3 regions of the Cellulosimicrobium sp. NPDC030954 genome follow, and region 2 is predicted to be linked to each of the others. Evidence: riboswitches for the same ligand, from Rfam matches in the RefSeq annotation. Region 2 holds a riboswitch; each other region holds the start of a gene.
The links. A riboswitch is a leader RNA that binds a small molecule or an ion and turns the genes downstream of it on or off. The one in region 2 is predicted to bind thiamine pyrophosphate.
Positions count from the first base shown of each region.

Region 1: linked by a shared signal. The riboswitch ahead of ACZ402_RS03640 (FAD-dependent oxidoreductase) and the one ahead of ACZ402_RS10200 (ECF transporter S component) in region 2 are both predicted to bind thiamine pyrophosphate.
Region 3: linked by a shared signal. The riboswitch ahead of ACZ402_RS17525 (TenA family protein) and the one ahead of ACZ402_RS10200 (ECF transporter S component) in region 2 are both predicted to bind thiamine pyrophosphate.

Region 1 covers NZ_JBVIFN010000001.1:859,133-861,323, forward strand. Annotated here, with positions in the region: gene ACZ402_RS03640 (FAD-dependent oxidoreductase) at 1-1,293, opposite strand, end outside; TPP riboswitch at 1,298-1,377, opposite strand; gene thiE (thiamine phosphate synthase) at 1,429-2,154, shown strand.
Region 2 covers NZ_JBVIFN010000004.1:92,788-94,978, reverse strand. Annotated here, with positions in the region: gene ACZ402_RS10210 (Rv2578c family radical SAM protein) at 1-61, opposite strand, end outside; gene ACZ402_RS10205 (hypothetical protein) at 93-566, opposite strand; TPP riboswitch at 654-773, shown strand; gene ACZ402_RS10200 (ECF transporter S component) at 882-1,607, shown strand; gene ACZ402_RS10195 (ABC transporter ATP-binding protein) at 1,621-2,191, shown strand, end outside.
Region 3 covers NZ_JBVIFN010000011.1:17,087-19,277, reverse strand. Annotated here, with positions in the region: gene ACZ402_RS17530 (VOC family protein) at 1-733, opposite strand, end outside; TPP riboswitch at 822-946, shown strand; gene ACZ402_RS17525 (TenA family protein) at 937-1,689, shown strand; gene ACZ402_RS17520 (helix-turn-helix domain-containing protein) at 1,794-2,191, shown strand, end outside.

The sequences.
Region 1 (2,191 bases), on a different contig from region 2:
GGGTTCGGCGAAGCGGTCGGTGCGGGTCGGGGCGAGGGCGACCGCGACGGTGGGCTGGAGTGCGGTGCCGGTGAGGCCGGCGACGACCGCGTCGGCGGTGAGCGGCGCGAGGAGGATGCCGTTGCGCCCGTGTCCGGTCGCGAGGTGCAGGCCGGGGACGGCGGTCGGGCCGACGAGCGGCAGGTTGTCCGGGGTCGCGGGCCGCGCACGCGGGGTCACGTCGACGAGCGCGGCCTCGTCGATCCCGGGCAGGAGGGCGCGCGCGTCGCGCAGCAGGGCGAAGACGCCGCCGGCGGTCGCGCGGCGGTCGTCCGGGTTCTCCTCGGTCGTCGCGCCGACGACGACCTCCCGGTGCCCCGCGCAGCCGTGACCCTGCCCGTCGGGTACGGGGTCGCGCGGCACGACGTACACGGGCCGCCCCTGCACGACCCCGCGCACCACGTGCTCCAGCGCGAGGTCCGGCCCGGCGTCGAGGCGCAGCGTCTGCCCCTTGACCGGTCGCGTCGGTACGACGACGCCTGGCACGTCCGCGAGCAGCGCGCCGGACTCCCAGCCCGCCGCGACGACGACGGCACCGGCCGCGTGGAGCCGGCCCCCGTCGTCGTGCACGCCCACGACGCGCCCGGCCGGGTCGACCGCGAGCCGCGTCGCCGACGCCCGCACGACGACGGCGCGCACCCCGGCACGGCCGTCCCCGCCCGCGGGCGCACCCGCCCCGGAGCCCGCGCCGGGGGCGACGTCGAGCGCGCCGAGCAGCGCCGCGTGCGTCGCGCGGGGGTCGACCGCGTGGTCGGCGGGCGCCCACGCCGCGCCCGCGACCCGGGGGCCGAGGTACGGCTCGCGCCGGCGCGCGTCGGCGACGGTGAGCTCGCGCGAGGCCAGGCCGTGCGCCGCGTGGAGGGCGAGGACGCGGCGGAGCAGCGCGAGGTCGTCGGCGTCGTACGCGAGGGTGAGGGTACCTGCGGTGCGCAGCCCGACGTCGGCCCCCGTCGCGGCGCGCAGGTCGGCGGCGAAGCCGGGCCAGGCTCCGGCGGCCGCGAGGTGCAGGCGCAGCGCGTCGTCCTCGCCGAAGTCGGCCTCCGTGACCGGGGCGAGCATGCCGGCGGCGGCGCGCGTCGCGCCGTCGCCCGGCGACGGGTCCAGCACCGTGACCGTCAGACCGGCGCGCGCGGCGCGCCACGCCACGGCGAGCCCCACGATCCCACCGCCCACGACGACGACGTCGCGCGCGCCGTCGGGCACGGCAGGACCGGCTCCCGGCGGGCGGGGCTCGGGACGGACAGGGGTGTGCATGCGCGCTCCCTTCGCTGGCATGACCCAGATCAGGTTCGACGGTCGGCTCCGACGCCCTCTCAGCCCCGTGCGGGGCTCCCGTGCTGTCGGCCACAGTACCCGCGCGGGGGAGCGGGCGCGGCTAGGCTCCGGCGGGTGAGCACCGAGACCTTCGCCACGCCCGCGCACCCCGTCGTGCCGGCACCGGACGACGCGCGCGCCCGCCTCGCCGACGCGCGCCTCTACCTGTGCACCGACGCGCGCGAGGAGCGCGGCGACCTCGAGGACTTCCTGCGGGCGGCGCTCGCGGGCGGGGTCGACGTGGTCCAGCTGCGCGACAAGACGCTCGACGTGGCGCGCGAGCTCGAGCTCCAGGAGCTCGTCGCGCGGGTCGCGGCGGAGCACGGCGCCCTGTGGGCGGTGAACGACCGGGCCGACGTCGCACGGCTCGCGGGCGCGCCCGTCGTCCACATGGGCCAGGGGGACCTGCCGGTGCCTGCGGTGCGCGCCCTGCTGGGCCCGGACCCCGTGCTCGGCCGGTCCACGCACTCGGCCGAGCAGGCGGCCGCGGCCGAGGCCGACCCGGGCGTCGACTACTTCTGCGTGGGCCCGCTGTGGGCGACGCCCACCAAGCCGGGGCGTGCCGCCGTCGGGCTCGACCTGCTGCGCGCGGTCGCCGCGACGCGGCCGGGCACGCCGTGGTTCGCGATCGGCGGGGTGGACCCGGACCGGCTCGACGCGGTGCTCGACGCCGGGGCGGACCGCGTCGTCGTGGTGCGGGCGATCACGCAGGCGCCGGACCCGGAGCGTGCCGCGCGCGCCCTGCGCGAGCGCGTGGCAGGACGAGCCGCCGCGCGAGCGGGCGAGCGCGCCGGCGCCTGAGACGCGTGACGGTCGCCCGCCGCGCGGCGACTATCCT
Region 2 (2,191 bases):
CCCGCTCCAGCCCCGGGAGAGCGCCGTCGTCCGCGCCGAGCGCCTGTCCGTCCCACCTCACCCGCACATTCGAACAGGTGTTCGATTCGACGTCAAGCCCCGGGGACGGCCGCCCGCCCGACGCCTACCCCCGCGTCCCCGGCGACCCACGCCTTGAGCAGGGAAAGGTTCGCGAGCGGCACGTGGTGCCCGATCCGCGGGTGGTCCAGCGTCACCCCGACGACGCCGGCCGCACCGAAGGAGGCGAGGTAGTCGATCGCGGCCGGCACCGGGACCGCGAGGAGCGGCACGGCGTCGCCCTCTGCGGCGAGCCCGAGGGCCAGCGCGGCCTCCTTCGCGCGGCCGGCGCTGCTGTAGAGGCAGATCATCGGCCCCTGGGCGGCGGCCACCGCGTACGGGCGGGGCCGGTCCTCGGGGCCGCGCGCGATGAAGAACCAGGTGTCGAGCCGGGCCGCCTGCCGCCAGAGGTCGATCTGCGCCGTCGTGTCTCCGGCGGGCGCCGACCGGACGGCCTCGTCGAGGCGGTCGAGCTCGGCGACCGCCGCAGGGTCGTTGTCCGTGGTCATGCCGCCACGCTCTCATGCCCCGACGGCCCGTCCCGCTGGCTGAGACGCCGGGATTGTCCGGGCCGCGCCGAGGGCCTAGGGTCGGGCCGAACGCCCCCGGGGAGCGCACGAGCGCTGAGAGTGCAGGCCGGACACCCGTCCCTCCTGCAGACCCGTGGAACCTGATCTGGTTCGTACCAGCGAAGGGAGCAGGGCCGACGTCACCGTCCCCTGCGCGCTCGTGCCCGCGCGCCCGCGCCGTGCCGTGCGCGCGGGCCCGGCGGTGGCGCGCCGTCGTGCACCCCTCGCCCCGGGGGCCCGACGGAGGGAACCCGCATGGCCGAGCCCCGCACCACCCCGCAGCAGGCGACCCGGAGCGCCGCCGTACCCACCGACCAGCCGCCCGCCGGGTCGGCCGGCGTGTCGCCCGGCGTGTCGGGCGGCGGGGCGCCCGGTCCCGCGGTCCGCCCGACCGGGCGCCCCGCGCCACGTCGCGGGCTGACGCTGCACGAGACGGTGCTGATCGCCGTCCTCGGCGTCGTCTTCGGGTTCGTGTACTGGGCGTTCGTCCAGCTCTGGGCCCCGCTCCAGCTCGCGATGGGCCCCCTCGCGGACCTCGCCGCGAACGTCCTCGCGGGCGCGTGGATCGTCGTCGGCCCCCTGGCCACGTACATCGTGCGCAAGCCGGGGGTCGGCATCCTCGCCGAGACCCTCGCCGCGCTCGTCGAGGTCGTCTTCCTCGCCTCCCCCGCGGGGCCGCTGCTGCTCGTCGTGGGCCTGGTCCAGGGCGTCGGCGCCGAGCTGCCGTTCGCGCTCACGCGCTACCGCCGGTTCGGCTGGTGGGTGTTCGTCGCGTCGGGCGTGAGCGCCGCGCTCGTCACGTTCGCGTTCAACGCCGTGCGCTTCGGCTGGCTCGGTCAGGACTACGCGATGCTCCGGCTCGGGATCCAGGTCGTGTCGTGCATCGTGCTGTGCGGCCTCGCGGCCCGCCTCCTCGGCGACTCGCTCGCCCGCACGGGCGCCCTCGACGCGTTCGCGATCGGCGCGGCCCGCCGTGGGTGAGGCGACCGCGCACGTGGCTGACGTGACCGCGCACGCGCGCGACGTTCCCGACGCTGTCACAGCCGCCGACGTGACCGTGCACCTCGGGCACCACGGCACCCGGGTGCTCGACGGCGTCGACGTCACCGTCCCGGCCGGGACGAGCCTGCTGGTCCTCGGCCCCTCCGGGTGCGGGAAGTCGACCTTCCTGCGCGCGCTCGTCGGCGTCGTCCCGCACACCCTCCCGGGCGCCGTCCTGGGCGGCCTCCGCGTGACCGGCGCCGACCCGCGCGAGGTGCCTCCGCCCGCGCTCGCCGCCCGCGTCGGCCTCGTCCAGCAGCGGCCCGGCGACCAGCTCTGCCTGGCGCGAGTGGACGAGGAGCTGCGGTTCGCGCTCGAGAACCGCGGTGCCGACCCCCGCAGCATGGACGCCCGCGCGACCGCGGCGCTCACCGCCGTCGGCGCCGCGCACCTGCACGACCGCCCGACCCACGCGCTGTCGGGCGGCGAGGCCCAGCGCGTCGCGGTCGCCGCGGCGCTCGTCGCCGAGCCGGAGCTCCTCGTCCTCGACGAGCCCACCGCGCTGCTGGACCCCGCCGCCGCCC
Region 3 (2,191 bases), on a different contig from region 2:
CGGCGCGCGGGCCGGCGCCGGCGCTGTTCCAGACGTTCATCGCGACGTGGTGGTGGTACCCGCCGGCGGACGCGAACAGGGCGCCGCTGTACTCGGTGACCGTGGCCTCGAACCCGACGGCGTCGACGTAGAAGTCGTGGGCGGTCGCGATGTCGCCGACCTGGAGGTGGACGTGCCCCACGCGACCGGCGAGCGCGGGCCCGGCGTCGAACGTCTCCTGGTCGAGGTGCGTGCGCAGGTACGCGTTCGGGTCCAGGTACTCGGTCGCCATGACGATCTGGCCGCGCTCGCGGACCCACGTCTCGCGGGGGCGGTCGGTGTACAGCTCGACCCCGTTCCCCTCGGGGTCGGTGAAGTAGAACGCCTCGCTGACGAGGTGGTCGCTCGACCCGACGAACGCCCCGCGACGGTCCTGCGCGGCCCGGTAGACGGTCGCGGCGAGGCTCGCCGCGTCGTCGAACAGGAACGCGGTGTGGAACAGGCCGGCCTGACGCCGGTCGACGGCGGGCAGGCCGGGCGTGTGCACGAGCCGCAGCATGGGCGTCGTGCCGCGGCCGAGGACGCGGTGCACCTCGGTGCCGCGCGAGCGCTCCTCGAGCGGGGCCAGCGCGAACGCGCCCGTGTAGTAGGACGTCATCTGCTCGAGGTCGCCGACGCGCAGCGTGACGGCGTCCATGCTCGTGGACGGGGACAGGAGGCGGTCGGTCGCCGCGCCCGGGGTGCTCGTGGTCATGTCTGCTCCAACTTGTTGTTGCTACAACTATATTCCACACGTCGCCGGACGCTCCCGGCGCGGGCCGCGCTTCCTTGCTAGGGTCGCGGCGAACCACGCGGGGCGTCCCGCCCGGGCAGCCGGGCCGAGGGACTGAGACGAGCGGTACGGCCGCCCGGACCCGTCGAACCTGATCTCGCTAGCACGAGCGGAGGAACGTGGGCATGACGACGCCTGCTGCCATCACCCTGAACCCTGTCCTCGCGGACGACCCGACCGCACTCGTCCGGCCGGGGGAGACCGGCTTCACGGTCGACCTCGCGCGCCGGTACGCGCACCTCTTCGACGAGTTCTACGACCACCCGTTCCTCGCCGGGCTGCGCGACGGGTCGGTCGAGCCGGCCGCGGTGCGGCACTACGTCGGCCAGGACCACCAGTACCTCACGGCGTACCTGCGCTGCTACGGGCTCGGCATGGCGCTCGCGCCGGACCGTGACTGGGCCGCGTACTTCCACGAGAAGGCCGGGTTCCTGCTCGACGACGAGTCGCACGCGCACCACGCGATGTGCGACTTCCTCGGCGTGACGTACGAGGAGGCGCAGACGAACCGCCTCGCCCCGAGCGCGCAGGCGTACGTCGACCACATGCTCGCCGCGGGCCGCGACTCCCTCGGCGTGCTGCTCGCCGCGCTCCTGCCGTGCCCGTGGACCTACATCTGGTCGGCGCGGCGGTTCTGGCTCGCCGAGCGCGAGACGACGCCCGGCGCGATCGCGGACGACCACCCGCTCGCGGGCTGGTGGGAGTTCTACGCCGCCGAGCGCACCGAGGGGGTCCTGGCCGACCTGCGCGAGCGTCTCGACGCGCTCGCCGCCGACGCGGGCGAGGCGGAGCGCGCCCGCATGGAGCGCGCGTTCGAGCTGAGCTGCCGGCACGAGATCCGGTTCTGGCAGATGGCGTGGTCGCTCGAGCGCTGGTGACGTCCCTCCCGGACCGGTGAGGCCCGACGTCGGGCCTTACGCCAGCAGCAGATCCTCGCCCGGGTGCCTCGGCACCCGGGCGAGGGCGCGGGTAGCGTGACCGCATGGACACGACGAGCGCGGTGCCGGGCCCGGTGCCGATCGCAGTGCCGAGACCGGCGCCGGACCCGGTGCCGAGAGCGGTGCCGGACGCAGTGCCGGACGCGGTGCCGGACGCGGTCCCGGCGAGCCCCCGGTCCCGGAAGGGCGGGCGGCCGGAGCCGCTCCTGCGGCACGTCATCGGCGGGATCCTCCGGCGGGCCCGGCTCGGGCAGGGGCGGACGCTCGTGGACGTCGCGGCTGCCGCACGGGTCTCGACCGCCTACCTGTCCGAGGTGGAGCGCGGCCGCAAGGAGGCGTCGTCCGAGGTCCTGGCCGCCGTCTGCGGCGCCCTCGGCCTGCGCCTCGTGGACCTCGTGGCCCGCACGGGCGAAGAGCTGCGCCCCGTCGCCCCGGTGCGCGT